Linked DNA regions of Chloroflexus aurantiacus J-10-fl. The protein of the gene in region 1 interacts with the protein of each later gene in a pairwise test. Links are inferred from orthologs where the notes say so. Each region holds a gene or a part of one and is shown on either strand. Other genes may lie near its edges.

Region 1 (15,851 bases):
ACTGCCGGTTGCTACGACCTTTGCCCCTGAAACGATTAGACCGGCATCAGTTTCGCGCTCAACGTGCATATACACATCACGAACCTCGTCTGGAGGCCGGTTGCGGTCAATCGGTGGGTTGACAATGGCGTGGTTCCAGTAAATCAGCTCTTCCTGGGTCTTCCGATACCAGCGGCGAGCATTTTCCTGGTAGGGAGCATAAAATTCAGCATTAGCTCCTAACGTACCGGTAAATGCGGCTTTGTAATCAGGTGCGCGCCCCATCCAGCCGTAGACGGCTCGCTGTAGTTCGGCAATGGTGTCTCGCGCCCGCACCAGATCGGCAACCGTTCGCGAGCCAACGAAGAAGGGATGTGTCCAGCCGCCACTGCCGGTATCGGTCGGCATTGTCCACTTCCAGTCTTCAGGCCCACCTCGTGCCACGTCTTCCTGGTGCAATTCGTGCAGACGATCATACCAGCGTGCCACCATACGCGCCGAGTTGCGAAACGCCGGATGGGTAGTAACATCCTTCACCCGCTCCCCTTGAAAGTAGATCACTCGATCATCGCGCAGGCTGTCCAGATACTCACGCCCGTTCATCGGGCGCGCACCGGCTACGGTAGTCTCCGTCATCGCTTCGGATACCGTCATAACCTCACCTCCCTGTGAAATGAATCCCAGCGCCGTTGCCGCGTTGTGGTATATCCCTGGCTTTTTATCTTCGCGGTGATTTTGATTATAGGGGGAGCACTGGCCGGTGTCGATAATGAAATTCGACATAGTCGAACGCGGGTTGAGATTGTGGAAAATGTGCGTGACAACCTGTCTTCGTGTACAATGGTGACAGTTACCCCAAACCATATTCATACGGAGGTCTACGATGGAAGGACACGAAGTTGCTGTCGAACCATTCGTCTTGAGCGAGATTGATGGACGTGGAGTGGTTCGCCTTACCCTCAACCGGCCACGCCAGTTCAATGCCCTGTCGGAAGAGATGCTCGAAGCACTGCAACGTGAACTCGATGCGATTGCCGCCAATCCGCAGGCACGGGTGGTGGTGTTGGCGGGCGCCGGTAAAGCCTTTTGCGCCGGTCATGACCTCAAGCAGATGCAGGCGCATCCCGATCAGGCTTACTACGAAGACCTCTTTGCCCGTTGTACGCAGATGATGCTGACGATACAGCGCCTGCCGCAACCGGTCATTGCACGTGTGCACGGGATTGCCACTGCCGCCGGATGCCAGTTGGTAGCAATGTGTGACCTGGCTGTTGCGTCGACTGAAGCAAGGTTTGCCGTGTCGGGGATTACGGTTGGTCTGTTCTGTTCGACACCATCGGTTGCGCTGTCGCGCAATATCGGGCGTAAGGCCGCTTTCGAGATGCTGGTCACCGGTGAGTTTATCGATGCCGTTACCGCACAGCGGTTAGGGCTGGTCAATCGGGTAGCAGCACCGGCAGACCTCGATGCCGAGGTGCAGCGATTGGTGGATGCAATTTTGGCGAAGCCGGCAGAGTCGATTGCTATCGGCAAGTCGCTCTTCTACCGCCAGCTTGAACTGCCAATGGAAGAAGCTTACCGGCTGGCCGGGCAGACGATGGCATGCAACATGATGGAACCGTGTGCTCAAGAGGGGGTCAGTGCATTTGTCGAGAAGCGTCCGCCGGCGTGGGCGAATGTCGAACGCTAACAACAGGAGCTATACTACCCACCTTTTGGTGAGTAACGCACGAAAGGTAAGCGTCCGCGAAACGATGATTGTGTGTCCCTCCGCTCGACGAGGCTTTGCAACGCTGTAGCACGTCGTCCTCACTTGCCGGGTGTTGCTAACGCGAAGGTGGTACGTGAACACGGTTCGCCGGTTCATCGTACCACCACTGCCGGCGAGTCGGGCACGATGCAAGCCTGATGGAGCGTGAGGGATACGGAAGTTGTACGCGATGTCTACCCAGACCCGACTGTCGTTGGCAGCAGACAACAGCGGGTATGCCATACCAGGCGGGACAGTTGGGAGTGGAGTGTGGCCCGCAAGCGCTAGCTGGATGCAGGGGCAGGGTCTGGCTGTCAGAGGATGTCAGCAGGCAGGCCAGGGTTGCCTCAGTACCCTGCGTCAGACGCGGCGCAGGGTACAGTTGTTGTTGATACTGTCTGAACCTCCTCTCATGGCCATGGAGTGGTATACTGAATTTATCAGGACCGACGTTTCCAAGAGGAGGAACCTTTGTGAGTCGGCGTCCCGATATTGTGCTGATCGTGCTGGACACCCAGCGTCGCGATAGGCTTTCGTGCTACGGCTATTCCCGACCGACCTCGCCTCACCTCGATGAACTTGCGGCTGAATCGACCCTCTTCCATCGTGTCTTTACCGCTGCCCATTGGACGATCCCATCGCACGCTTCGATGTTTACCGGTCTCTATCCATCCGAGCACGCGACCAACCAATCATACGCGGCGCTCCCTGCCGGCATTCCAACGCTGGCAGAACGCCTGCGGGCAGGTGGGTACATGACAGCGGCGTTCTGCAATAACCCACTGGTTGGTGTCGTTAACAATGGTTTACAGCGTGGTTTCGAGAGTTTTCTGAATTACAGCGGTCTGCTGACCTCACGTCCGAATCAGGCAGGCGCACGTGCCGGCCCGATCAGTCGTTATCGTCAGTGGTTCAAAGGCCGCCTGGCAGCAGTCCTTAACCGTATTCAGAACGTATTTGCTCGTTCTGAGCTGATGCTGGAATTCGCGTTCACGCCGCTGATGGTGCCGATCTGGCAGACGGCGCTCAGTTTCAAAGGGAATACTCCCAAATCGCTCGGTGATGCGGCGCGCCTGCTGATCGAGCGGCGCGGTGTTGAGCCAAACCAGCCCATTTTTGCCTTTATCAATCTGATGGGCGTTCACATGCCGTACCATCCGGATCGGCGGATGATCGAACGGTTCGCGCCAGACGTGATCCGCGACCGGGAAGCAGCGCGCTATGTACGCCGCTTCAACGGCGATGTTTTCGGCTGGCTTGCTCCATTCGCCGGAGCAGATGAACGGTATCGCCACGTGCTCAGTGACGTGTACGATGCCGAGGTCGCTACGCAAGATGCACATCTTGGCGAATTTCTGCGTCGTATGCGCGAGAGTGGTGCGTTGGACCGCACGCTACTCCTGATATGCTCTGACCATGGTGATCACCTGGGTGAGAAGGGTATGGTTGGGCACGCCATGTCAGTCTACAACGAACTGATTCACGTACCGCTGATAGTGCGCGATCCGGAAGGCGACTTTCCGCGAGGTACGGAGGTCAATCATCCCGTATCATTGCGAAGGGTATTTCACACGCTCCTCAGCGCCGCCGGGATCGCCAGCGGCGCTGAGTGTGATCGCTCACTGGCCCAATCGCCTGCCGCCGATCCTGATGGTGGAACGGTCTTCAGTGAGGCAGAACCGCCGCAGAATGTTCTGGGTATCATGCTGCGTCGCCAGCCCGAGCGGGTGCGTGCAAATCGCTTCGATCAACCGCGCCGTGCCGTGATCAGCGGTTCGTATAAATTGATCCAGACCGGGGAGGATCAGGTTGAGTTATACGATCTCGATGCCGATCCCCGCGAAACGATTGATCTGGCGGCTATATTACCGGAACGAGTCGAAGAACTTCAGGCGCGCCTCAGCGCTTTTGTACGCCGTACCAGTGCCGTAGCACCGCTTATTCAACGTGCTGAGAGTGTGGATGATCCGATCTTGCAGCGGCGTTTGAGCGAACTAGGGTATCTTGAGTAACACCTATGTATCCACCTGTTGATCCGGTCATTATTCAACTCGGCCCACTAACCCTGCGCTGGTATGGCGTGCTGATCATGGCGGGTGTTATGCTGGCCGCGTGGGTTGGCTCTCGCCATGTTGAGCGCCGTGGGTTTGATCGCGAGTCGGTGTGGGACCTGTTGCTCTGGGTGCTGATTCCGGGATTGTTAGGTGCGCGCCTCTACTATGTCTTCATCCAGTCATCGCGTGGCCCGGAAGGATTGGAGCGCTTTTTGAGCAATCCGGCGAGCATTCTGGCAGTGTGGGAAGGTGGTCTGCACATCTTCGGCGGGTTCATATTTGGCGCGCTTGGATTATGGGCGTTTGCCCGTATGCGGAAGGTGCCGATCCTTGTCTATGCCGACGCGATTGCGCTCGGTCTACCGCTGGGGCAGGCTGTCGGGCGGTGGGCCAATTTTATTAACCAGGAACTCTACGGTCCACCAACCACCTTGCCGTGGGGATTGCGTATCGATCCCGAATATCGTATCGGGCCGTACCGCGATCTGGTGGCATTCCCAGAAACAACCCGCTTCCACCCGCTTTTTCTGTACGAATCCCTCTGGAACCTGATCGGCTTCGCGTTGATCTTTTTCATCTGGCGTCGTTACGGTGATCGCTTGCGTGATGGTGATATAGCGCTTATGTACCTGGTATGGTATCCGTTGGGACGCTTCTTCATCGAGTTTCTCCGTACTGACTCGTGGTTTTTCCCCGGAACACCGTTCAATGTCGTACATGTCCTTTCATTCGCTGCGGTTGTTGGCGCATCCGTGCTGCTCTACCGGCGGTACCGCTATCCAACCGTGAGCGCAAAAGCTGAATCATGACTTCTTTTCCCCGTCTCCTCATTATTGGTCTTGACTCCGCCGAGCCGTCGCTGGTATTTGAACGCTGGCGTGCCGATCTGCCCACGCTGAACCGCCTGATGGCCGAAGGGGTCTATGGCGAACTGGAGAGCTGTATCCCGGCGATCACTGTTCCTGCCTGGAGTTGCATGATGAGTGGGCGCGATCCGGGCGAACTCGGTGTCTATGGGTTTCGCAACCGTGTTGATCGTTCTTATGGTCGCATGGTTGTTGCCGATAGTCGGGCAATCCGGTTTCCACGTTTGTGGGACATCCTCGGTGACGCGGGGTGGCGTGTAGCAGTGATCGGCGTGCCCGGTACGTATCCGCCATCCGCAGTCAATGGTACGCTGGTCTCCTGCTTCCTCGCACCGTCGACCGATGCGACTTACACCTTTCCCCCGACACTCGCGGAGCGTCTGGCTGCCTGGAGCGCGGAAGCGACGCCGGGACACACCTATCTACTCGATGTTCCCGATTTCCGATCCGATGACAAAGCGCGCATTGTGCGTGACATCTATGCCATGTGCGATCAACGTTTCGCGATTGCCGAAGCGTTGATCAGGGAGGAGCGCCCCGATGTGCTCATGCTGGTGGATATGGGAGTGGATCGTATTCACCATGCCCTCTGGAAGCACATGGATCCGCAACATCCGTTGTTTGTTCCCGATTCACCCTTCGCCGATGCGATTCACGCATACTATCGCCACGTAGATACCCAGATTGCCGCTTTACTGGCACACTGCGCTGCTGAGACGGCAGTGCTGGTCGTGTCTGACCACGGGGCGCGGCCACTTATGGGAGGAGTGCGAATCAACCAATGGTTGATCGCTCAGGGCGATCTGACGCTGCACACGATACCGGACACGCCAACCAGCCTCGATCAGGCGGATGTTGACTGGTCGCGCACCCGTGCCTGGGGAGCAGGCGGTTACTACGGACGCATCTTTCTCAATGTGCGTGGACGCGAACCGCAGGGAGTCATTCCGCCGGCGGAGTATGAACGTGTACGCACCGATCTGGCGGCGCGACTGGAAGCAATGCCCGGCCCCGACGGTCGTCCACTCGGAAATCGGGTCTTCGTGCCACAGCGCCTCTATCGCGCCGTGCGCGGCGTTGCCCCTGACCTGATCGTCTACTTTGGCGATCTTGCCTGGCGGGCGGTGGGAACGGTCGGCGGCAATGGACTATTCACCCGCGAAAACGACACCGGTCCCGATGACGCCAACCATGCCCAGCATGGCCTTTTCATCTGGCGCGATCCGCAGCGTCCTGGTAGGGGACAGCGCCTCGGCAATGTACAGATTTACGATATACTGCCTACCCTGTTGAGCCGGTTCAACATCCCGATCCCCGCAGGACTACGCGGTACGGTATTGGAACTGTAAAGTGCTGATGGTCAATGTTGCCGATTCTGCCACTGACATTGAGGTTTTGCAAACAGAAAGCGCACTGCAACAGGCAGTGCGCTTTTATGGTGCCCCCAGCGGGATTCGAACCCGCGATCTCCACCTTGAAAGGGTGATGTCCTAGGCCACTAGACGATGGGGGCCTGACGAGCTGGCATTATACCATACTTTGCGATTGTTGCAACTGGTCTAAAGTCTGACCGGTTGCCGACCAGCCGTGCGTGTGAGCAGAGAGGTGGTTGGTGGCGCAGAGACGGTTCAAGCACCGCCCCTGTGCCAATGGATTGAGCCGGTGCGCTACGCATCAGGCAATTCATCGTAGTAGTCGGCCAGACCGGCCAGCGTCATCTGGGCCAGAAATGGAGTGACCTCGTTGCCGAGTGAGGTGCGGAACGCACTGTAATCAATCGCCACCGCCGCCTTCCAATCGCCTGCTGTGGTAAAGCGTGGTAAATAGCGGCGCAACTGCGCTGCCAGCAGCCGACGCGGATTGGGAAGGGCAAAGAGCAGGACGGCCTGCTGAAGGTACTGCGAGAAGGCCGTTGGGTCTGACTCGTCGGCAACTGGTGGTTCACCGAGTTTGTCGATAATTCGACGAATGATCTCCGGCCCGATATGAAGCGGGTTAAACATCGGATCGCGGAACAACTCGACACAGTAAGCGTCGAGTGCCGCCGGATCGCGGTGCAATTCAAGGGCTAATGCCCGTTGACCGTTTAATGCCCGCACTGCCTCGGCAATCCGCGCCTGCTCATCTGCATCGGGCGGATCGGCCAACCAGGTGCCTGCGCACCGGGTTAAACGAATTGCCTCTTCTCCACCGCCGGCTCGATCTACCGGACGCACTGCACGACCGCGCATTGCTTCTCCCTCTTGTTTTGAATGAACCGTTGCGCCGTCCAGTATAGCATGAACTGTCTGCGTGATTGTTGCCACAAAACTTGACTTTTTTGCCTGACAAATTGACATTTATTGCTGCTCTGAGTACAATAGCAGATAGAACGTAAATAGTTTAGCGTAAAGGAGCCAACTGTGGCCCGTATTTACAACTCGATCACAGAACTGATTGGTAACACGCCGCTGGTGCGGCTTAATCGCGTTAATGATACCCAGGCTACCGTGGTAGCCAAGCTCGAATTCTTCAACCCGGCCAGCTCGGTCAAAGATCGTATCGGTCTGGCAATGATCGACGCTGCCGAGCGTGAAGGGTTGATCCGACCCGGCGAGACGGTCATTATCGAGCCGACAAGCGGCAATACCGGGATCGGTCTGGCGTTAGTCGCTGCGGCACGTGGTTACCGGCTAATCCTGACGATGCCGGAAACGATGAGCATCGAACGGCGCAAACTGTTGCGTGGCTTTGGCGCCGAGCTGGTGTTGACGCCGGGTAGCGAAGGGATGCGGGGAGCCATTGCTCGCGCCGAGGAGTTGCTGGCCGAAATCCCCAATAGCTTTATGCCGCAGCAGTTCAAGAACCCGGCCAACCCGGCCATTCACCGTGCCACTACCGCCGAAGAAATCTGGCGCGATACTGACGGTCAGGTCGATATTGTGGTCGGTGGTGTCGGTACCGGTGGCACACTCACCGGCATTGGCGAAGTGCTCAAACCGCGCCGACCGAGTCTGCGCATTGTCGCAGTCGAGCCAGAGGCTTCGCCGGTGTTGTCGGGTGGCAAGCCTGGGCCGCACAAGATTCAAGGCATTGGCGCCGGGTTTATCCCAGATGTGCTGAATACCAGCATTCTTGACGAGATTCAGCAGGTGAGCAACGAAGATGCCTTTGCGATGGCCCGTCGGCTGGCTCGCGAAGAGGGTTTGATGGTCGGTATCTCAAGTGGGGCTGCGGCGACCGCAGCGCTGCGCGTGGCCCGCCGTCCGGAGAATGCCGGTAAGCTGATCGTCTTTATTGTGCCCTCAAACGGTGAACGTTATCTATCAACGCCACTCTTCGCTGAAGAGTGATCAGCCGCCGGAACAACGACCGATTGCCCCAACCTTATAGTTGGGGCAATTTTACTACTCGCATGAAACGCATCTACATCTGTCTTGGGCCACATTGCCGCGGGCGCGGTGCAGCCGATGTTCACATCGCATTAGAAGATGCTATCTGGCGCGCCGGCTTGTCCGATCAGATCACGTGTATCGCCGGTAGTTGTCAGGATCGTTGCACTATTGGCCCCAATCTGCTTGTCTATCCGGGCGGGCGTCGGTTTCACGGCGTGACTCCAACGGAGATTCCTACTCTCATCGCACAGCTTGCTGATACCGGTGTATAATGCCAGCGCATGCGTCGAATGCGCTGTTTCGCTGTATCATCGATCAAGCAGGCTGACTATACGTCGTGGGAACCGCTGTGCAACAGGCTATGCTCCGCTATCGAGTCTGGTTCGTCCGCCTTGGGCTGACGGCCATTTTACTGTTAGGGTTCTACCTGCGGACGCTAAATATCGCTGATTGGGACTCTGGAACCGGTCAGCATCCTGATGAGCGCTTTTTTACGTATGTCGCCTCAACGGTACGACTACCGGGCGATGTAGCTGAGTTTTACGACTCCAGTCGTTCACCACTTAATCCGCGTAATTACGAACAGTTTCCCCTTTACGTCTACGGGCCGCTCCCTATCATGCTGACGCGGGCCGTCGCGGTGATGCTGACTCCACCAGAAGAGCTGCCGGCGCAGGTGCTCACGATTGCCGGGCCACCACGGGTAGGGGCCGATCCAACAGCGCCAACCGAACGACGTACCGATTACGGGCCGGCAATTGCCAACCCGGAACGAGCCTGGCCACGCCTGACACCTCTGATCTGGTGGCTGAATCCCGACCGCGTTAATCTGACGAGTTACGGTGAGATTGTTAAGGTTGGACGCATCCTGGCGGCGCTGTTTGATCTCGGTAGCGTCGTCCTTATCTATCTGATTGGCTGCCGTTTGTTTCGGCGACGGGTGGGCCTGATAGCGGCACTGCTGACAGCACTCACGGTCATGCATATTCAGCAGAGCCATTTCTTTGTCGATCCGGCCTTTTCAACCTTCTTCTGCCTACTCGGGTTGTACTGGACGGTGCGGGTTGCCCAGGGGGGTGGCGTTGGTTCGTATCTCGCGCTCGGTCTGAGTATCGGAGCAGCAAGTGCTAATCGGATCACGATGGTGACGATTGGTGGCCTGGCGGTGGTAGCAACACTGATTGCGGCTCAACGGGTATTGCAGGGGCAGCGCTGGTCGACTCTCGTCAATCGCTGGGTGCAGCGCGAACTGTTGCTCTTGATCCTCGCCGGCCTGGTCTCGTTTGTCGCATTCCGCGCCCTCGCTCCCGATGCGTTTATCGGCTCGCGAGCCGATTCGCCACGCATTGATGGCCCGTCGCTCCTCCACGGTGCCGGGTTTTTTGATATTCGGCTCGATCCCCGCTTTCGTGAGAATTTAACCACGGTACGCGCCCTGGTGACCGGTGAGTACGACTTTCCGCCCGGTCAGCAGTGGGTTGGCCGACCGGCCTATATCTTTCCGTGGCTGAATATGGTGTTGTGGGGGATGGGGCCGTTGCTGGGGCTGGCGGCCTGGGGCGGATGGCTCTTCTTCGCCGGGCGGTATGTCCGGCGTGGCTGGCAATGGGCGCTTCACCCGACATCACTCATTGGGCGGCCATGGCATCCGGCCTGGGTGCTCTGGTGTTGGGCGACGTTCTATTTTGCCTGGCAAGGCAATCAGTTCGCCGTCACGCTGCGGTACCTGCTGCCAATCTATGGTGCGCTTACGGTGCTGGCGGCCTGGGCACTGGTGACTCTGGCCCGGTGGGGACGCCGCCGACTGCATGCAGTTGTCGCGGTTCGCTCGATCTCCTGGCGGCAGCGGCTCACCGGTACCACACAGCGCCTACTATTCTGGACAGCCAGAGTTGCGCTGCCGGTCGTGCTGGTAGCGACCGCTGTTTGGGCCTATGCCTTCTCACGCATCTACACCGTTCCCCATTCGCGGGTACAGGCAGCACGCTGGCTCGCCGAGCATGCCCAACCCGGCAGTGTTGTCATGTCCGAGCGCTGGGACGATCCGCTCCCGTTGCAGGCCACGACAAATGCCGCCTGGAACATCACCTTTTTTGGGATCGATTCGTCACCGTATGCCGAGGACGAACCGGTCAAGTATTTCGGTAATGGCAGCGAACCCGGTCTGCTCGATCAGCTCGATCAGGCTGATTACATCACGCTGACCAGCAATCGTGTGTACGATAGTACCTCACGGTTGCGGATGCGCTATCCGGCCCTGATGCGCTATTACCACTACCTGTTCAACGGTGAACTCGGTTTTGAGCTGGTGGCGGAGATTACCTCGTATCCAACGATCCTCGGCATTCGCATTCCTGATTGGATGGCCGAAGAGGCTTTTAGCGTTTACGACCATCCGCGCGTGCTCATTTTTCAGAAGACACCGCTCTATAGCCGTGAACGGGCCGAGCGATTGATCACCGAAAATGTCGAATGGGGCGAGGTGTATAAGTCGCCGCTTTTGATTGCCGACCGTAACCCAACGGCTCTGCGCCTGACCGAGAGTGTCTGGCCACGATACGCGGCTGGCGGTGAATGGTGGTCCTGGTTGGGCACCACTCCCTTCGCCGCGATGTGGTGGCTGTTCTGGCTGGAAGGATTAGGGCTGGCGATCTTTGCCGTGATTGGGCCACGCTTACGTAACCTGCCCGACCGGGGATATAGTCTGGCCAAGATCGTGGGTCTCTTGCTGGTCGCGTATCTGGCGTGGTTGGGAGGCAGTCTGCATCTGGTACCGTTCGCACCGACCACACTCTGGACAATCGGGATGGTTGTGCTAGGGGTGGGAGGATTCATCGGTTGGCGTGAACGTACTACATTGCGCCGCATCTGGCACGAGCGCTGGTCGGCGCTCGCTATGGCCGAGATGGTCTTTCTCGCTTTCCTGCTCATTGGCCTGACGTTGCGCTGGTTCAACCCCGATCTCTGGCATCCGGCACGCGGCGGCGAGAAGCCCATGGACTTCGCCTACCTCAATGCGGTGCTGCGGAGTGCTGCCTTTCCACCCCTTGATCCGTGGCACGCAGGTGGGTATATCAACTACTACTACTTTGGGTTTGTGCTGGTTGGTGCGCTGATTCATCTCAGCGGTGTCGCGCCGGCAGTCGGCTACAACCTCGGTGTGGCGACGATCTTCGCGCTGACAGCGTTGGGGGCGTTTGGGGTGGTGTATAACCTGCTGGCAGCACGTTCACCGCAACCGCAGCGTGAACGAACAGCGCTGATAGCCGCCGGATTGGCGCCGGTTCTCGTCTTGCTGATCGGTAATCTGGCGCAGGCTGGCTGGTTCTTGAACGGCTATGCCGCCGAACAGATGGCCAAAGGACGGTATGAGTGGGCCTTTTGGGATGCCACCCGCATTACCCCGGGTACCATCAATGAATTTCCCTTCTTTACGTTTCTGTTCGCCGATCTTCACGCCCATATGATAGTGATGCCCCTGAGTCTGGCGGCATTAGGGCTGGCGCTGGCGTGGATGCGCAAGGGAACTGCCGCACACTGGTGGATCATCGGTCTGCTGGGCCTGGTCGCGGGTGCGATCCGGGCCACCAACACCTGGGATTATCCAACGTTTGTTGGCCTGGCCGGGTTGATGGTGGCGCTGGCAACGGGTCGGCGCTGGCGCCAGGCCGGGCGAGGGTGGCCAGCTACACTGCTGGTTGCGCTGGTCGTTGGGGCTGCTCCGGCTCTGGTCGGAAATATCCTCTTTGCGCCATTTATTGCCAGCTTTGCCACCGAATCCAGTGGCATTGCCCTCTGGCAGGGGCCTGGCTTTACCCTGCTGGAGACGATCCTGACCGCTGAACGCACCACAACCGGTCAGATCGTTCAGATTGGTGGTCACTGGCTCATCATCTGGTTCGTGTTTGTGGGATTGTGGGCGTGGCGACAGCGGGAAAGCCTTTTGATAGTGATTGTGCCGCTGGCGGTCTGGCTGGTGGCCCTGGGCTTGAATCTGCCGGCAATCCTGCCTCTGATCGGCGTGCTGGTCACAACAGCCTGGCTCTTGTGGCGCATCCGTCGTCGTTCATTCACGATCATCGTGCCGCTACTGTGGGCGTTTGGCGGGATCGGGCTGTGGGCCATGGTTGAGATGGTGGTGGTGCGCGGTGATGTAGGGCGCATGAATACCGTCTTCAAATTCGGCCTGCATACGTGGATACTGCTTGCCCTCGCGACCGCGGTTGCGCTTCCCTGGTTGTGGGCAGCAACGCAGCGATTGCTTCCTTTCTGGCGTTGGGGACTACGCAGCCTGTGCGCTCTCTTTCTGGCTGCCGGCCTGGTGTACCCGGTCACCGCTGCTCCGGCCCGGATTGCCGACCGCTGGAACCCTGACGCACCGCGCACGCTTGATGGCGCGGCATTCCTGAACACTATCACCGAGATGCGCAATGGCCCCGGCTACTCACTTGATGAGGATGCGGCAACGATTGACTGGTTGCGGCGGAATGTGCGGGGAACGGCGATCATTCTCGAAGCTCATCAACCATCGTATCAGTGGGCCGGGCGTATCGCAACCTTTACCGGTCTGCCGACGATCCTCGGTTGGGAGTGGCACCAGATTCAGCAGCGCAGTGCAGTCAACGCAACGCCGGTCATCAATTATCGTCAACAGGTCATTGCCGCGATCTATAACTCTCCCGATCCGACAACAGCGCTGGCGGCGATCCGTCGCTATGGCGTGGAATATATCTATGTCGGCGGGGTTGAACGACAACTCTACAGTGCTGAAGGACTGGCAAAATTCGCTGCGTTGGTAGATCAGGGCGAACTGGAACGGGTCTTTCAGGCCGGGCAGAGCGTGCTCTATCGCGTGCGCACACCGGGCCAGCCACAGATGCTGACCAATGATCTGCCGATCCGCGCCCCGTCGCTGCGCACGACACCGGCGCTGGAGTTGTTGCAGCCGGTGCAGGATTTACCTTCAGTGGGCCGATTGAGCTGGAATACCATGCTGAACGAGCAGCCGTGGCTGGCTATCGTGGCCTGGTTACTCGTCTGGTATCTCATCGCCGGGCTGGGTGTATTGCCTGCCTATGCGGCTCTGGGGGTACACGGTCTGGCCTGGGCACGCCCGATTGGCTTGATCTTGTTGGGGTATGTCATCTGGTTGCCGGCCAGCCTTGGCTGGTGGCGGTACGATAGTGCAGGTCTGGCGGGTGGGCTGCTGGTACTGATCGGGATTGGGCTATTCCTCTGGTGGGTTGGCGTGCGCCCTGAGCGAGCGGCGTGGCGGTCACTCCTTCCCGGCGAGGCGATCTTCCTGGCCGGTTTTGCCGCCATGACCATTATTCGCGCGCTGAATCCCGATCTGTGGCATCCGGTTTGGGGTGGTGAAAAGCCGATGGAGCAGGGCTTTCTCAACGCCATCCTCCGCAGTCCCCAGATGCCACCCTACGATCCATTTTATAGTAACGGGTATATCAACTACTACTACTACGGCCTCTATCTGATGTCGGTGCCGATCAAACTGCTCGGTATCGATTCGGCAGTCGGTTTCAATCTGGCATTGGCGACGCTGTACGGCATGCTTCTGGCCGGGGCTTACGAATTGGGCACTCGTCTGGGTGGGCGTCGTCGCTACGGTATTGTCGCTCTCAGCCTGATCGGTCTGATGGGGAATCTGACCAGCCTGATCCCCGCCGGCTGGTCGCTGGGAGCACAGGGATTGCGCCTCTTGCTGAGTGGTCAGGCCGAACTGCTCGGTGATTGGTTTGTCGGGCCGAGTCGCGTCATTCCCTATACGATTAACGAATTTCCGCTCTTCAGTTTCCTGTACGCCGATCTGCATCCGCATCTCATCGCACTGCCGCTGGCGCTGCTGGCAATCGTCTGTGGCTGGCACCTCATCTTGCGCCCTCAACGTCCGCTCTGGCTCCTCAGCGCACTGACCCTGGGGACATTAGCGGTGACAAACTCGTGGGATTTTCCGACCTACGGTCTGTTGTGCGGGCTGGCAATTATTGCCGGTGCTATCCGTCGCACCGGCTGGCGCTGGCAACCACTGACGCTGGCCGTCGTGCAGGCCGTGGGGCTGGGGTTGGGATCGTTGCTGCTCTTCGCGCCCTTCTTCGACCGCTACTGGCCGATGGTACGTGGCATTGGCCTGGTCACCACCGGTGTCACGCTTCCCCTGGATTATCTGCTTATCTACGGCGTGCCCCTGATCATCGTGATTCCGGTGATTGCCGGTGGATTGCTCCAGCGCTGGCGAAGCGGCTTTGCCGGTCGCCGCTGGGCACTAATTGCAAGTGGGATCGGTCTGCTGATGATCATCGGTGCTGCCGTCCCCGAACTGGCACTGCGGCTGTCGCTGTTCGTTGTGTTGATGGTGACGACGATCTTGCTGATGCGACGGGCAGCCGGCGCACCGGCATGGTATGCGCTTCTCCTGTGCTGGGTGGCGTGGGCGGTGTCGTTGGGGGTAGAGATTGTCTACATCCGCGACCATCTCGATGGCAGTGACTGGTACCGCATGAACACTGTCTTCAAGTTTGGTCTGCACGTTTGGGTGTTATTGGGGCTGGCGGCAGCTGGCCTCTTGCCCCGGCTGCTGCGTGGCTTGCAACGCTACGGTGGTTCCAGCGCCGTCATGGCAGGATTGGCGATCATTGCTATTCCGGCCATAATCGCCGGTAGCTATGCACCGGTGGCGATTCCCTCGCGATTGGTGACCCGGTTTGATGTCGAGACTGGCCCGACACTTGATGGTATGGCCTTTATGGAACAGGCCACATTTACCTACGATTGTCAGGCGTTTGGTGGGTGCGCTCCCGATACAGCCTTCGTCCAGGTTGATCTCAGCGGTGATGCAGCGGCGATTCGCTGGCTCAACCGGCAGATCGATGGCACACCGGTTGTGCTGCAATCGAGCCTCTGGTTCTACCGCGCCTACGCTATTCGCGTGGCCGCAGCCACCGGTTTGCCGACGGTGATCAGTGCGCTGCACGCTGATGAACAGCGTGATCCGGTGGTCACCGGACAGCGGGTGCGCGATGTCGAGACCTTCTTCACCACCACCGACCCTGATACCGCACTGCGGATTCTGGCCCGCTACAACGTAGACTACGTCTATGTCGGGGGAGTTGAACGGGCATTCTACCCACAAGGTCTCTCCAAATTCGCAGTGTTGCGTGATCGCTATCTCCGTTCGGTCTACGAACAGGATGGGGTGACCATCTACGCCGTGACCGATTTACCCGACAGTTATCGATTCTTACGCGCCGAAAGGCTGCCGGTGGCTCAACCTGCGCCACCGCCATCGCCGCCCCCCAACGAACCGGTGGTCGATCTGGCGGAACTTGAAGCCGCAGTTGCGGCACAACCTACCAACGGCCCACTGGCATTTGGTCTGGCCGAAGCCTATCGTCGGCAGGGACGGCTTACCGAAGCCGCAGAGGTGTTGGCGACCGCTGCGGCTGCCAACCCTGATGATGTCGGCCTGCACCATCTCTGGGGCGACATCTTAGCCGACGCCGGGCGCTACGAGGAGGCCGAGCAGGCGTATCTGGCCGCAGTGCGGGCCAGCCCAACTGCCGGGAATTACAATAAGCTGGCAACTGCCCTGATCGATTGGGGCTGGTTGGATAAGGCTGAGATTGCGCTAGGGCAGGCGTTGAGTACTGATCCGGGCCTGCCCGACCCCTACTTCCAACTGGCCCGGCTCTTCATGCAACGCAACCAGACCACCCTGGCCCAGGATGCGTTACAACGCTACCTGCAACTGGCACCGGAAGGCCGCTGGGCCGGAGAAGCGCGCCAGATGCTGGCACACCTGAACGGAGGCCAA
Region 2 (16,062 bases), 680 kb from region 1 along the record:
GGCTCAGCGGGCAAGGGATGGTCGCCGGTCAGGGTAGGCAGGGTTGTAAAAGTCATCTCATTCATTATTGACAGGCTCGATCATCGTGACGAGAACGTCCGCTATCTCCATGCCCGTAGAGACGGGCGATATATGCGAGCGTATGCGGGAAAGAGGGGCTGGGGATGAGGGGCGACGAGTCGGCAGGTTCAGAGCCAGCGGGTTAAAACCCTGCCTCACTTCCTTGAAGCCCCTTCGGGGCTGGCCTGCTGGTGGGGAGCAGGCGCCATACGCACGCATGAGTAGCCTCAGCGGGGCTGCCACGTCGTGAGGGCGAGCGTCAGCCCGCACGAGCGCAGGGCTGGCCTGGCGGTGGAAAGCAGGACGCTGCGGAACCCATAACCGCCTGGTGTGCGTGACGAACGATGCGCCGTGTCCAGCACGATGCGCTATGAGGGGTCATACCGGCTGCTGAGTGACATATGGGTAATGCATAGCGCACGCGGGAGAGGGGCGACAGAAGTCTTCTCCAGGGCATCCTGATGCGTTAGCTGATATGTTCTGTTCACCTGTGAGCATGGACGTGCGAGCCTCCGGCTCCATCCCCTTGGGCGCACGAGCCTTCGACGCCGTCACCCTGGGAGTGCGCGCCTCCGGCGCGCCCAAAACCCGTGTCCGTTAACCCTGCCGACACTCACCGATTCAATTCGCGTCTCCGGTGTTTGAAGTACGGCAGCCAGGCTGCTATATCGGCCATGCTGCGTGATACCAATCCGTGGAATGCACCGGTCATCGGTCGATGGTAGACGAAGGGACACAGCAGTGTCGTGCAGTAGGCCGGGTGATGGGGTAAATTGCCGAGCACACCTCATTCCTATCCGCCCTCTCTTGTTAGATCGCTCTCCCACGTGGCCGACAGGGTGAAACCACGCTACATTTCAGGGCATCTTTTACGAGACTGACCGGAATGCAGTATGCTCACTTCTCACCACCCTGGGAGCGCGCACCTCCGGCGCGCTCAAAACCTGTGTCTGCTAAACCTGCTGTCAATCGCCGATCAATTCGCGTCTCCGGTGTTTGAAGGACGGCAGCCAGACTTCTGTATCGGCCATGCTGCGTGATACCAATCCGTGGAATGCACCGGTTCACCGGTCGATGGTGGAACAGAGGGACACAGCAGTAGTGTGCGGTAGGCCGGGTGATGGGGTAAATTGCCGAGCACACCTCATTCCTATCCGCCCTCTCTTGTTAGATCGCTCTCCCACGTGGCCGACAGGGTGAAACCACGCTACATTTCAGGGCATCTTTTACGAGACTGACCGGAATGCAGCATGCTTACTTCTCACCACCCTGGGAGTGCGCACCTCCGGCGCGCTCAAAACCTGTGTCTGCTAAACCTGCTGTCAATCGCCGATCAATTCGCGTCTCCGGTGTTGGGAGGACGGCAGCCAGACTTCTGTATCGACCACGCTGCGTGATACCAATCCGTGGAATGTACCGATTCACCGGTCGATAGTGGAACAGAGGGACACAGCAGTAGTGTGCGGTAGGCCGGGTGATGGGGTAAATTGCCGAGCACACCTCATTCCTATCCGCCCTCTCTTGTTAGAACCTATTTCAAAAAAACGTCTACGAGAAGTTATCTCATTCCTGACCGACTCTGTGATTGAAACAATCCAATCTCGCACCTCCGTGACCAGTGGTGTCAACGGCGTGCCAGGCGCCGGATCGTGAGCACGGCTGCTGCGGCAGCATGGCTGCCGCACTCCAAACGTTGCGACACGCGCATAACGAGCGGGCACGGCAACCTATCCAGCGCGTGATGGCACGACCGGAGCTGCGCTTTGCCAGCAGGACAGGAGCAGGATAAACGGTCTTTGGTGATTGGCAAGCGTTCATGTACCTGTGCGACAGTCTGGGCGCACGACAGCACCGCTTTTATGAATAGATCGCTCTCCCACGTGACCGACAGGGTGAAACCGAGCCACGCTTTAGCGCATCTCTGACGAGACTTACAGAGATGCAGCATGCTCACTTCCATCCAATCACGCCAGGGCGGAACATCGTATCCCACTTTCGCTCCGGGTAGCAAATGATTGCTGCCAGGGAGTGCCGACGTCCACCGAACTCCAGATTGCGGATCGCCTCACCAACGGGTGGCGTAGATGCCGCAACGCTGTCATGCCTGTGAACGGCGACTCTCGCGCCGGCAGCGCTCTGAACAGTAACGTACCTCGTCCCAGCAGCGTGCCCACTTTTTGCGCCATTCAAACGGTCGTCCGCAAACGGCGCAGATTTTGGTTGGTAGTTGCCCTTTACGCTTTGGCGTATGGATCGTAGCGTTGGTCAATTTTGTTCTAGCCATAACGGCGTACCTTTTTGCCTCGCAGAACGGTTATATATACAGGAGCATAGTACCGTAAGTCTGATGAGTGAGCACGATAGCCGATCTCGAATTTTTGTGCCGGCAACCGGGCCGGTTCGGGTTGATGTCTCACTTGACTACAGGAGCAGGCTATGTATCACGCTACGCCAGCTATGTTCAACCGTGTACTGAACTGGCTCTTTCCCGACCGTTGTGCCGGTTGCCGGCAGTTGACCGGCGATCTTTTCTGTGCCGCCTGCCGTAAGCGACTACGGCCTTTCCCGCCCTTTCCGCCGCCTGCTGGCCTCGACAGGGCCTGGGTGGCGTTTCGGTATGAAGGTGCGCTGGTCTCAGCTATTCACCAGCTCAAGTATGGTCGACGACGCCGGGTAGCCCATGCCCTGGGCGATCTGCTGGCTGCGGCTGCCGGGCCATTGGTGGCTGATGCGCTGATTGCGGTGCCATTGCACCGTGACCGATTGCGTGAACGTGGTTTCAATCAGGCTGCCGAGCTTGCAGGCCGGCTTCGGCAAGCCGGTGGGCCGCCATTGATTGAGGGGCTGGTGCGGATACGCTCTACCCAACGCCAGGCCAGGCTGGCGGCCAATGCCCGCGCTGCAAACGTTGCCGGAGCTTTCGCCTGGAACCGACCAACTCCCCCACCACCACATCTGATTCTGGTTGATGATGTCTTTACCACCGGGGCGACCCTGGCAGCCTGCGCGGCTGCTCTGCGTGCAGCCGGGGCACAATCGGTTGGGGCGATTGCGCTGGCGCGTTCGCTGATTGACGACTCCGTTGTACAATAGAAGTATACGCGCACAGAGTGCGCTTCGGCAATCTACCATTCTCAGTCAGGAGGGACGATGATGTCTGACATCGAGCAGCTCGCTGCCGCCCACGAACAATGGGAACAGCAGTGCCTCTGGCCAGCCCTGCGCCGCACGCCTGAACGTTCTGGCCCCTTTATGACGACCAGTAGTGCACCAATTGAGCGTCTCTACACCCCGCTTGATCTCACTCGTGATGGCGAAACCCTGACCGACCACTTCCTGCGCAACATCGCCTACCCCGGTCAGTATCCGTTCACGCGCGGCATTCATCCGACCGGCTATCGCGGCAAATTGTGGACGATGCGCATGTTTGCCGGCTTCGGTAGCGCCGAGGAGACAAATGCCCGTTTCAAGTATCTGCTCGAGCAAGGGCAGACCGGATTGTCAATTGCGTTTGATATGCCCACGTTGTACGGGCGTGACACGGATCATCCGCTGGTTGAGGGTGAATTTGGCAAGTGTGGGGTGGCTGTCTCGTCACTGGCCGATATGGAGATTTTGCTGGCCGATCTGCCGCTGGATCAGGTCAGCACCTCAATGACCATCAATTCGCCGGCGGCGATGATTTGGGCCATGTATCTGGTGGTGGCCGAAAAGCGCGGCATTCCGTGGAGCCAGTTGCGGGGTACGATTCAGAACGATATTCTGAAGGAGTACATTGCCCAGAACGAATACATTTTCCCACCTGAACCGAGTATGCGGCTGGTGGTCGATACCATCGAATTTGCCGCTCGCCACGTACCACAATGGAACCCGATTAGCGTGAGTGGGTATCACATCCGCGAGGCTGGTAGCACTGCTGTGCAAGAGCTGGCGTTTACGCTGGCCGATGGCTTTGCCTATGTCGAAGCGGCGCTGGAGCGGGGTCTCGATATTGATGAATTTGCCCCCCGGATCAGCTTCTTCTTCAATGCCCACAATGACTTCTTCGAGGAGATTGCCAAGTATCGCGCTGCCCGGCGCATTTGGGCGCGGGCGATGCGTGAACGCTACGGTGCGAAGAATGAGCGCTCGTGGTGGCTGCGCTTCCACACCCAAACCGCCGGCTGCTCGCTCACTGCCCAGCAACCTGAGATCAACATCGTCCGCACGGCGATCCAGGCGCTGGCAGCCGTGCTCGGTGGCACACAGAGCCTGCATACCAACTCGATGGACGAGGCGCTGGCGTTGCCGTCGGAAAAGGCGGTAACGATTGCTCTGCGCACGCAGCAGATTATTGCCTACGAGAGTGGTGTTGCCAACACGGTTGATCCACTCGGCGGTAGCTATTTCGTCGAAGCGTTAACCGACCGCATGGAGCGTGAAGCTCAGCAGATCTTTGACGCGATCAATGCCCAGGGTGGGGTGATTGCAGCGATCCGCAACGGCTACTATCACCGCGAGATTGCCGATGCTGCCTATCGCTATCAGCAAGAGATCGACCGTGGGGAGCGCATTATTGTGGGAGTGAATGCGTTCCAGGATGATGAGCCGCTGACGATTCCGATCTTGCAGATGGATCCGGAGGGCGAGAAGCGTCATCTGGAGCGACTGAATAGGGTGCGGCGTGAGCGCGATCAGGCGCTGGTCGCTCGCCGGCTGGCAGAGTTGCGCGCCGCCGCTCAGGGGAACGAGAACATGATGCCGGCAATCCTCGACTGTGTACGGGCGTATTGTACACTCGGCGAGATGTGTGATGTGCTGCGTGAAGTGTTCGGGGTCTATCAGCAAGACTCGGTGATCGTGTAGCAACGGCTTCATGGTCAGAGAGGGATTGTTTTCAGGGGCGCAGGGCATGCGCCCCTGTGATTTTTTCTGCACAGGGGCTGTCTGTTGATAATATCCTATCTAGTTTAACAAAAGTCATCGCTCGTGATCGTGGCGTCGCATCAGCGTCGCCCTGAGCGCGGGTGTGGAGAACGGTGTTTCTGCTCCACACGTGGCATCACACACCGGCGTAAATACAGTTTCCCTGACAGGTTAGCCGGGGGGCAATCTGGAAAGGATACATAACGGTACGCATACTCACTATACTGGATAAAAACTGGTTCCTTGCTTTCCCACAACCGGGAAGCATCGGCGACAACGCAGAGGTTTTCGTCATGGCAAAGCGCCACAAAGGTAAAATCGTTGTCTGGAAAGACGATAAAGGGTATGGATTTATTGAGTCTGCCAATGGTCGCGATAGAGTCTTCTTTCATATCCGTCATCTCGCTGATCGGCAACGGCGTCCAGAACTCAATACTTCCGTTACCTATGCCCTTGGCAACGACGACAAGGGCAGAGTGCAGGCTATCGATGTCCGCTTCGGTAATGAGCCGGTTTCATTCGTTGTGGTTACCTTGCTGGTAAGTGGTAGTTTCTTCGCTGCCCTGGCTCTCATCACCTTCATCGGTGGTATCTCGCCACTGCTACTGATTCTGTATGCACTTTTCAGCAGTATCACCTTCATCGCCTATGAGTTCGACAAAATCAACGCCCGCCAGGGCCGACGCCGCATCTCCGAACGCAGTCTGCACCTGCTTGAACTGCTCGGTGGCTGGCCCGGCGCACTGGTTGCGCAGTGGTATCTTTCGCACAAGAATCGAAAGGCGTCGTATCAACGGGTATTCTGGCTGGTAGTATTTGTCAATCTGGGTGTTTTGTTCTGGTATTGCTATCAGGTGCTCACATGACACACACTGAACGGTGATACCAGGACACGCAATAAGACAACGCTAACACTCCTCTTATTGCGTGTCCTGGTATTCTGGAGTAAAATACCTTGTGTGATACATCAAACAATAACCAAAGGGAGGTAGGAACAGCGCTATGCCGACCTACGTGTACGCCTGCGATGCGTGTGGCAAACAGTTTGAACAATTCCAGAGCTTCAAAGACGAACCACTGACCGTCTGTCTCTGTGGTCAGGCCGGCCGGGTACGCCGGGTCATTCAACCGGCAGGGATTGTCTTTAAGGGTTCGGGATGGTATATTACCGACAGCCGTGGTTCCAGCAGTGGCTCGGTGACGAGTAGCGACGCCGGCAAGGACAACAAGAGTGATACCAAGAGTGACACCGGTGACGATTAGACATTCGTTCACATCATATTGCACGCCGCTGTGCCGCACCCGTTCGCATCAGTACATTGCTGTTCAGGGTGCGGCTTTCCGTATCCCTTCTCCATTTTCTCCTCTTGCTGCCTGCTACTGTCGTTAGGGGTGCTGCCTGATCCGGTAGCGCCCCTTCTGCATCTGCGCTGACGCGCACCTACCTGCGCACAGTTTCCTCTTGTGTCTGTTTGTGTCCTGTTTGTTCACGAGGTTATTACGAGGTTATTATTACCGGGGTAATGTCGATGCGTATGTCACATGCACTGTGTGTATTGCGCGATGATATTCGCGCCATTTTTCGCAATGATCCCGCTGCCCGTAATCTGGCCGAGGTATTGCTGTATCCTGGACTGCATGCCATTATTCTGCACCGCCTGGCCCATGCCCTCTACCGGCGCAATATCCCTTTCATTCCGCGCCTGATTTCGCAGATAAGCCGTTTTCTCACCGGGATTGAAATTCATCCCGGTGCCCGCATTGGTCGCGGATTTTTCATCGATCACGGCATGGGAGTAGTGATTGGCGAAACAACCGAGATCGGCGATTGGGTGATGCTCTATCAAGGGGTGACGTTGGGGGGAACCGGGAAGCAAACCGGTAAGCGCCACCCAACGGTTGAGGACGAGGTGGTTATTGGCGTCGGGGCGATTGTGCTGGGCGCTATCACGATTGGCAAAGGTGCCCGTATCGGTGGCGGTGCCGTTGTGGTCAAAGATGTGCCACCGCACTCGACCGCCGTGGGAGTGCCGGCACGGATCGTGGCTCGCCGCGATCCGGTAACCGGTCTGTCGCGCCGGGTTGAGCAATTGCCCGACCCCGAAGGCGAGATGCTGCGCGGTTTGCACGATAAGGTGCTGGAACTCGAACTGCGGATCGCCGATCTGGAGGCAGCTACCCATGTTCATCACGAAGAGCATCGCCTCAAATACGACGCATTGCCCGATCAGCTCTGGCAAACGCTCTTGAATGACTCATCGTCGGTTGAAGAAGAGTATAATCAAGGTGCCGGTATCTGAAACCGGGAGACAACTGTTTGCAACATAGTGAGTTCGTATGACGATTCAACTCTACAATACCCTGAGCCGCCGCCTCGAACCGCTGGAGACGATTGAACCCGGCGTGGTACGGATGTATGTCTGTGGCGTGACTCCCTACGACGAAGCCCATATCGGGCACGCAATGTCGGCCATCGTCTTCGATGTCATCCGGCGCTATCTTGAATTTCGCGGCTACGAAGTGCGGCATATCGTCAATTTTACCGATATTGATGACAAGGTGATCGCCCGTGCCAATGCGCTCGGTCAAGACCCCCTGACGTTGTCGGGGCAGTATGCCGCCGAGTTCCTCGCCCAGTTGCAGGCTATGAATGTCTTGCCGGCAACCGCCTATCCACGAGTATCAACCACGATGCCGGCGATTATCGCCTTTGTGCAGGGCTTGATCGAGCGCGGCTATGCCTATGTCGTTGATGGCGATGTCTATTTCCGTGTTCGCCGCGACGAAGACTACGGCAAGCTCTCTGGACGTTCGCTCGATGAGATGTTGAGCGGAACCCGCTTCGAGGTCGATCCACGTAAGGAGTCGCCGGCTGATTTCGCGCTCTGGAAAGCCGCTCGCCCCGGCGAACCGTCCTGGGAGAGTCCGTGGGGGCCGGGCCGGCCTGGCTGGCATATCGAGTGCTCGGCGATGGCGATGGAACACCTCGGCCCACAGATCGACATTCACGGTGGCGGCACCGACCTGATCTTCCCGCATCACGAAAACGAGATTGCCCAAAGCGAGAGTTTGACCGGGCAGTGCTTTGCCCGCTATTGGGTACACAATGGCATGCTGCAACTGGTCAATCCGCAGACGCGCCAGGTCGAAAAGATGTCGAAGTCGTTGGGCAATGTAGTGACGATTGCCGATTTTCTGAGCCGCTACGACGCCGATGTCTTCCGTTTGATCGTGTTGAGCAGCTCGTACCGCAGCCCGCTGACCTACAACGACGAGGTTGCCGCCGATAATCAACGCAAACTCGAGCGCTTGCTCTCGGCCCTGGCACCGGCCACCGGGACGGTACACGAAGGGCCGGCAGTGACTGCCCTGCGCGAGGCGGCAGCACTTGCCCGTGAACGCTTCATCACGGCAATGGACAATGATTTCAACAGCCCGGCAGCCCTCGCTGCCCTGTTCGACCTGGTACGGGCCATCAATGCAGCACGCGACGCCGGTCTCGATAACGATGCGCTGGCAATTGGGCAGCAGACCCTGCGAGAGCTGGCCGGTGTGCTCGGTCTGCGCTTGCAACCACGGCAACGCACAACCGGTGCCGAAGCCACTCCGTTCATCGAGTTGTTGATCGAGGTGCGGAGCGAGTTGCGTAAGGCAAAACAGTACGCCCTGGCCGATATGGTGCGCAACCGGTTGAGCGATCTGGGTGTCACGCTTGAGGATGGCCCGCAGGGCACGCGATGGAAGTGGGAGAGGTGACGTACATTCATGCAAACAACATCCTGGCTCGAAATTGCAGTTGAAGTTGACCCGGAAGCCGTGGAAACGGTGTCCGAAATCCTGGCCCGTTACGGCTACAATGGTGGTGTCGTGGTCGAGCAGAGCTGGATCGCTGGCGATGAAGGGCCAGAATTCCAGTACGATCCCAACCGACCGGTCTGGTTGCGTACCTATCTGCCACTCGACGCGCAGGCCGAAGAGACCCGTCAGCAGATCGAACATGCCCTCTGGCACGTCCACCAGATTCGCCCGCTCGGCCCGATCCAGACTCGCACACTGGCCGAAGAAGACTGGGCGAACGCCTGGAAGCAGTTTTACCCGGTGCTGCGCGTTGGCGAGCGCACGGTGATTGTGCCGTCGTGGCTGGAATATCAGCCGCAGCCGAACGATGTTGTCCTGCTGCTCGATCCGGGGATGGCGTTTGGTACCGGCCTCCACCCAACCACCCGTCTCTGCCTGCACCTGCTCGAACGGCTGGTGCAACCCGGACAACAGGTGCTCGATCTCGGCACCGGCTCTGGGATTCTGGCGATTGCTGCGGCAAAACTCGGTGCGGGTCAGGTACTGGCACTCGATAACGATCCGATAGCGGTACGGGTCGCGCACGAAAATGTTGAGCGCAATCAGGTGCAAGACCTGGTGACGGTAGCCGAAGGCAGCCTGGGCGCCGGGCAGGCGATGGGGCACTGGCTGTCTGGCGATTTTGGGCCGGAAACACCCGATCCCACCCTGCACGACAACACGCCCCAGGCCACCTTCGATCTGATCGCGGCCAATCTGATCGCGAAAGTCCTGGTGCTGCTGGCGCCTGATCTGGCGACAGCTCTCAAACCCGGTGGTCTACTGATTAGTAGTGGTATCATTGATGTCAAAGAGGCAGAGGTCGTAGCGGCCTTCGCCGCAGTCGGTCTGCAACAGATCGAACGCCATGTTGAGGGTGAGTGGGTGGCTCTGGTTCACCGTCGCCCACAATAGACCTGATTTCGATAAAGACGCAAACCTATGCAGACACTCTATCCAATTCTCTGTGAACCGCGCCTGGTTGAACCGCTCTGGGGTGGTCAACGACTGGCACCGTGGCTCGATCTGCCGCACCCCCATCCAGAACGGCTGGGTGAAATCTGGCTGGTCTTCGATAGCAATCGGGTCAGCAACGGCCCCCTGGCCGGCACAACGATTGCCGATCTGGCCCGTGCCTACGGCACCGCCCTGGTCGGTTCCCGACCGTTCGCCCGCTACGGTGCCGATCTACCGTTGCTGGCGAAATTCATTGATGCCGCCGACCGCCTCTCGGTACAGGTGCATCCCGACGATGAGTATGCCCATACGTTTGAGGCGCATACCGGCTTCCACGGCAAAACCGAAGCCTGGTACATTCTGGCTGCCGAACCGGGGGCAACGGTGACATTGGGCACGTCCACGGTGCTGGAACGTGAGACACTGGCGCGGGCAATCGCTGATGGTACCGTCGAAACCCTCCTGGCGCAGCGGCCGGTTCAGTCCGGCGACCTGATCTTCGTACCGGCGGGGACGATTCACGCCATCAACGCCGGGATTATGCTGTTTGAAATTCAGCAGAAATCGGATCTTACCTATCGCCTGTACGATTACAACCGCCGCGATGCCCGTACCGGTCAGCTCCGCCCGCTGCACATCGAGCAGGCGCTGGCGGTGAGTCGGCTGGAACCGGCGCACACTGCCCGGTTGCGTCCACTGCCGCTCGATGCACAACGCGAATTGCTGGTAGCCTGCTCATCATTTGCACTCGAACGCTGGCGCGTGCAGGGAGAAGTAGCGGCGAAGACCGACCCCGCTTCGCTTGAGATCCTCACCGTCATTGGCGGGACGGCACAGCTTACCTGGCAACAGCTTACCCTCGACCTGCCACGCGGAACGGCGGTCCTCTTGCCGGCAACCCTGGGAGCGTACCGACTTCTCGCCGATGATGCAACCCTGTTGCGTTCATATATTCCCGATATACCGGCGTTAATCAGCACACTTGGCGTATCACCGGGTACCGGTCCAATCTTCCCCTAAAGCCGATGGTTGATGACACACTCGCAATTCCCAACACACGCCGCTTCTTCGTCAATCCTGGCTGGCTACGCACCGATCAGGTAGAGATTGATGATGCGGCCATCATTCATCAATGGGAGCGTGTCTTACGCCTCCGCGCCGGTGATCGGGTGATGCTGCTCGACGGACAGGGATTGGCGGCAATCGTTGAGATCACTCACATTGATCGGCGACGCGCTCGCGGTCAGGTAGTGGCTCGCTGCCAGGCTTCCGGCGAGCCGGCTGTGACCTTTGATCTCTATCTGGCCCTCATCCGTCCTGAGCGCTTCGAGTGGGCAATCCAGAAAGCTGTTGAGCTAGGGGTATACCGGATTGTACCGGTGACCTTCGCCCGTTCGCTCATCACCGGTCGGATTGACGAACATCGTCTGGCGCGCTGGCAACGCATTGCTACCGAAGCAGCCGAGCAGGCCGGACGCGGACGATTGCCGGTTGTCGCTGAACCGCAGTCGTTCGCGGCGGCACTGACCAGAGCGCATACCGCCGACCTGGCTATTCTGCTCGATGAACAGGCAACGGTGCATCTACGCACAGTGCTGCCGCCACAACCATCGTTACGCCAGATTGCCATTTATTCGGGACCCGAAGGTGGCATTGATCCCGCCGAACGAACGGCGGCGCATCAGCACGGCATTCAATCGGTGTCACTGGGACCACGCATTTTACGGGCCGAAACGGCACCGCTGGTAGCACTGGCCATGCTTCAATATGCACTTCAATACTAGAAAAGATACTGCTATGGAACGGGTGTGGGCAATTATCGGCAAAATCGTGCAATGGCTGGCTGTCGTGACCGTGGCGTTTCTCGGCGGGTGGATTACCGGCCGTATCGTCGGCGTCTCGCCGATTGATGTCTTTATTACCGGCGTTTCCAATGCTGACGCCCGCCTGCTGACCCCCGGTGACCGCCGGCAATACGCTGCCGTGTTCTGGGATGTATGGGACCTGGTGGAAGGCAATTTCTACCGTCCTGAGAGTATTGATCGGCAGCGCATGATCTACGGTGCCATCCGTGGCATGCTGGCCACCCTCGACGATCCCTACACCTTCTTCCAGGAGCCAGAGGAGGCACAGCAGAATCGCGAGTCAATGGAAGGCCGTTACGAAGGGATCGGTGCCTACCTGCGGGTCGAGGATGGGATGATTGTGATTGACCGCCCCATCCCCAACTCGCCGGCAGCACAGGCCGGCCTGCAACCGGGTGACATTATCCTGGCCGTCGATGATCAGGAACTGGCTGAACTGATCGCTGGCCTGAACGAGAACGACGCCAGTGCCCGTGCCGTCAGCCTGATCCGTGGCCCGGCCGGATCCGTCGTTCGCCTGACCCTGCGTCGCCCGGCAGAGGATCGCGTCTTTACCGTTGCCATTACTCGTGCCGCCATCCCGTTGATCACCGTTAACAGCACCATGCTGCCGAATGGCATTGCCTACATCCAGATCACCGAATTCAAAGCCACCACCACCGAGTTGCTTGATGCCGCAATTGCCGAACTGCGGCCGCAACAGCCACGCGCCATTGTGCTTGATCTGAGAAACAATTCCGGCGGCTTTTTAACCACTGCGCAAGAAGTCCTGGGTCGTTTTTACGACGGCATCGCCCTTTACGAAGAGGAACGAAGCGGGGTCAAAAAGGAGCTGCGTACTATCACTGCCGTACCCGACCGCCGGCTCTACGACATACCAATGGTTGTCCTGGTGAATGGTGGATCGGCCAGTGCGGCCGAGGTCGTGGCCGGCGCCTTACGCGATCAACGGCCCAACACCGTACTGCTCGGTGAGCGCACCTTCGGCAAGGGATCGGTGCAAAACATCTACACGTTACGCGACGGGAGTAGTGTACGCATCACCATTGCCCGCTGGTTAACCCCTGCTGGCGAAGCCATTAACGGTGTCGGCATTACCCCCCAGCACGTGGTACCGGCCTCGAATGAGGCGACTTACCCTGTCCCCTGCGTCCCTGATCGTCCCGCCGATACGAGCTGTGCTGATGCTCAACTCTACTGGGCTTTACAGTTATTAGAGAACGGAACCGCACCACCACCGCCGGCAGAAACAGAAACGGCCCCCTAAGGGGCCGTAGACCGGACGGCGGGCAAAGGGGCAAGCGCGAGGAAACGGCGTGCAGGGCGCCGTGGAGGTTGAATTGGGGAGGCAGAGATCCTGGCTGACAGGAAGGATACGGATGAACGTCATCGCGTATCCGGTTCTCTTGGTTGCCCGCCGCCAAACGGCACAATCACAGTATAGCAATGATGCAGCGTGGCAACAGGAAACGAGCAGCTACCATCGGTAGCGATTTCCTCACTCGCAACAGCGAGTTGACGCTTTGTGCTATGATAGCCAGTCAAAGGCTGAGCTGTAATGCTCTGCTCGTTGGCATCGTTTATGAGGCGGCGGGTCAGAGACATTACCATTGACAGATACGGTATAATACGAACACAAGTTCTATTACAGGTGGGGGTCTGAGGTGGCTATGAACAATCCACGCCCCTTTATTCGCAGCGAACGACGCCAGGGGGCAGAGAATGGCGCTGAGCTGCGCGAATATCGGCTACTCGAACGCATCGGACAGGATGAACTGGCTATCATCTACCGGGCCATTCATCAGACGCTGAACCGTCCGGTGTATATTTCCCTGTTACGACGCCACGACTGGATTTCCAGTAGCCGGTTTCAACTGGCCGCCCGCCTGGCAGCAAGTTTGAATCATCCCCATCTGTTGCCGGTGATTGATGCCGGTCACGATGAGCGCTACGGCGACTATATGGTAACGCCGTATGTCGATGCCCGTCCGCTCAGTGATCTACTGGCTGAAGGCCCGCTGGAACTGCCACTGGCTATGCGCATCATTAGCCAGATTGCCGCCGCTCTCGACTATCTCCACGAGCAGCAGATCATTCATCGTGATGTGCAACCGGCGAACATTCTGGTCACGCCGCAGGGCAATGCCTATCTTACCAACCTAAGCCTTGCTGCTGCTCCTGATGCCCCTGATCTGAGCCAGATCGAGGAAGCCGATTATGTAACCCCCTATTCAGCACCTGAACTGCGCCTGATTCAGCACGAGGCGCATCCGGCGCTCGATATTTATAGCCTGGGTGCCGTGGCCTACCATATGCTGAGTGGTGAACTTCCTCCCACCGGTCTGATCGCCGAACTTGATCTAGTCGGTAAACCACCGCCTCTGACCCTGGCCGAACGGGTGCTCTTGCGTATGCTGTCACCGCAACCTAATCTGCGTTTCACAACGGCCGGCGCTGCTGCCAATGCCCTCCGTCTGGCACTGCGTACCCTGCTCGATCAGTCTACCACCGATATGGAGGAGTCGCGTTGGGAAGCCTGTGCCGAGTGGTTTGAAAATCCGCTGGAACTGGCGCTCAGCACCGATCTCTCGAACCTGGCCGACCAGTTCAACGATTTTCTCAGCGAGTCTCGCAAGCGGGCAGATAAGTGGCACCGGCGCAACTATGTGCGGCAGTGGCTCAACAACTGGAGTCGCAAAAATCGTTTTCGGCGCTCTTCACTCGGTCAACTGATCGAGCTTGAGACGATTGCCAGCTTCAATATCTATTTCTACGAATTACATGTTCTCTACGAGACACGCACAAAGCCAGAAGTGAAGATTCGGCCCATGAACCTTGACGAACGACCCCAGGCCGAACCGGCCCTTGATCTCTGGAGCGTGCCACTACCGATAGCAGAGGAGTTTAGTTCGGAAAAAGGCGGTGACATCGTTCTTCCAGGATCACGGCGCTTTTTTACCTGCACTGAATGTCAGGGATCGGGTCAACTGGTATGTCCACAGTGTCAGGGTAAAGGAACGATCAAACCACGGAAGACGCGCAATGACGAGACCGATCCGGTTGATCAGACCTGCAATCGCTGCAAAGGCTACGGGAAAGTGCGGTGCGAGAAGTGTGCCGGGAACGGCAATCTGGTCGAAGAAAAGGTGTTTCACTGGTCGCGGCGGGCGGTTGAGCACCAGAATGATGACGATAGCGAAGGGTTGCCCAATAACGTACGCACCCTGCTACGCCAGCGCGCTCAACCGGTCTACGAAGCCGAGATCGATCTTTTTGATAGCCAATGGCGAAGTGTCGGAACACTGAGTGATCTGATAGACAGAGCAATTGCTAACGCCGGCGAACATACCCGACCGATACGTGCCAAACTCCGCATCAGGGGCGTGACGATGACGCAGATCAACGGCTTGCTTGATGGTCAGGAATGCGAGCTGTATCTCATCGGCCCAGATGATACGCTGGTGAGCACAATTAGTCTGTGGAATATCGAACGCATTGCCCTGATTGTATCGGTCATCCTGCTCGTGATCGTGATAACAGTAACACTGGTGACGATCTGGCTATAGCCTTCGCGGATGGCCATGAATAGGCGCAGCAGGTGGCTCACCACACATCGATTGGCTGGATGATACCCTTGCCTGCCTGGCGATCTACCTGTTGCCTTGTTGATGGAGGTAAGGACGTTCAGGTCATCTCCAGGCCCTATCTCTCGAACACACTCGCGTGTTCTGTCCACCCCTGAACCCGCTGGGGCGGGAGTCGCTGCATCTGCCTTGCAACTCTGCGCACTTTGCCTAATCCATGAATGAGATGACTTCTCGCTCCCTCATCGCCCTCGCGCACGTTCTCGTCCAAATGCAATGATCTCATCGAGAAAACGCGACGGTTTCAGACGCTGACCACGCTGCCGGCTTGCCGTCCACGAGAGATAGAGCCGTTCGGCGGCACGGGTCAGCGCCACATAGCATAAGCGCCGTTCTTCTTCGATAGCCGCCGGATCGCCGATACTCCGTTCGTGCGGCAGCGTTCCCTCCTCTAAGCCCACCACAAACACAAATGGCCACTCCAACCCCTTGGCGGCGTGGATCGTCAAGAGCTGAACCCGATCACGCTCATCATCTTCATCGTCTGTATTCGTCATCAGCGCAACTTCTTGCAGGAACGAACGCAGATCAGTGTGCTCTTCCGCTGCCCGCAGCAACTCCTGCAAATGGGCACGCGCCTCGGCCAGCTCCTCGGCGTCGAAACGTTCAGCTAATGCCGCCATATACCCACTCTGCTCCAGCACATCGGCCAGCACGTGATCCGGCGGCATGGTGCTTTCGGCCAACCGCCACCAGCGTTGCAACAATGCGAAGAGCCGATGGGCACCCTCGACCGCCCGTGGACTCAGACCGGGAATATTCCGGGCATGGCCAAGAGCTGTACTGATCGGCAA

What was found.
Region 2: the proteins of cysK (region 1) and epsC interact in binary tests that used the Escherichia coli proteins (3 or more experiments, as listed by UniProt). The link is inferred for Chloroflexus aurantiacus J-10-fl from one-to-one orthologs.

What each region holds. Positions count from the first base shown.
Region 1 is NC_010175.1:1,848,102-1,863,952, reverse strand. Bases 6,265-9,016 are described here. They hold cysK (cysteine synthase A), read left to right. Parts: upstream 6,265-7,051; coding sequence 7,052-7,981; downstream 7,982-9,016. Other genes in these bases: CAUR_RS07000 (DUF2298 domain-containing protein), read left to right, coding at 8,385-9,016; CAUR_RS21740 (hypothetical protein), read right to left, coding at 8,113-8,235; CAUR_RS07015 (hypothetical protein), read right to left, coding at 6,317-6,880. Also shown: CAUR_RS07045 (4-hydroxyphenylacetate 3-hydroxylase N-terminal domain-containing protein), read right to left, coding at 1-633; CAUR_RS07040 (enoyl-CoA hydratase), read left to right, coding at 863-1,669; CAUR_RS07035 (sulfatase family protein), read left to right, coding at 2,203-3,741; lgt (prolipoprotein diacylglyceryl transferase), read left to right, coding at 3,747-4,592; CAUR_RS07025 (alkaline phosphatase family protein), read left to right, coding at 4,589-5,998; more of CAUR_RS07000, read left to right, coding at 9,017-15,851.
Region 2 is NC_010175.1:2,523,289-2,539,350, reverse strand. Bases 5,417-8,379 are described here. They hold epsC (serine O-acetyltransferase EpsC), read left to right. Parts: upstream 5,417-6,494; coding sequence 6,495-7,265; downstream 7,266-8,379. Other genes in these bases: cysS (cysteine--tRNA ligase), read left to right, coding at 7,303-8,379; CAUR_RS09630 (FmdB family zinc ribbon protein), read left to right, coding at 5,968-6,228; CAUR_RS09635 (DUF1294 domain-containing protein), read left to right, coding at 5,417-5,831. Outside these bases: CAUR_RS09655 (hypothetical protein), read left to right, coding at 1-37; CAUR_RS09650 (DUF2256 domain-containing protein), read right to left, coding at 2,159-2,344; CAUR_RS09645 (ComF family protein), read left to right, coding at 2,497-3,153; CAUR_RS09640 (methylmalonyl-CoA mutase family protein), read left to right, coding at 3,211-4,905; more of CAUR_RS09635, read left to right, coding at 5,259-5,416; more of cysS, read left to right, coding at 8,380-8,721; CAUR_RS09615 (50S ribosomal protein L11 methyltransferase), read left to right, coding at 8,731-9,717; CAUR_RS09610 (type I phosphomannose isomerase catalytic subunit), read left to right, coding at 9,745-10,779; CAUR_RS09605 (16S rRNA (uracil(1498)-N(3))-methyltransferase), read left to right, coding at 10,785-11,543; CAUR_RS09600 (S41 family peptidase), read left to right, coding at 11,557-12,891; CAUR_RS09595 (protein kinase domain-containing protein), read left to right, coding at 13,295-15,190; CAUR_RS09590 (ATP-dependent helicase), read right to left, coding at 15,451-16,062.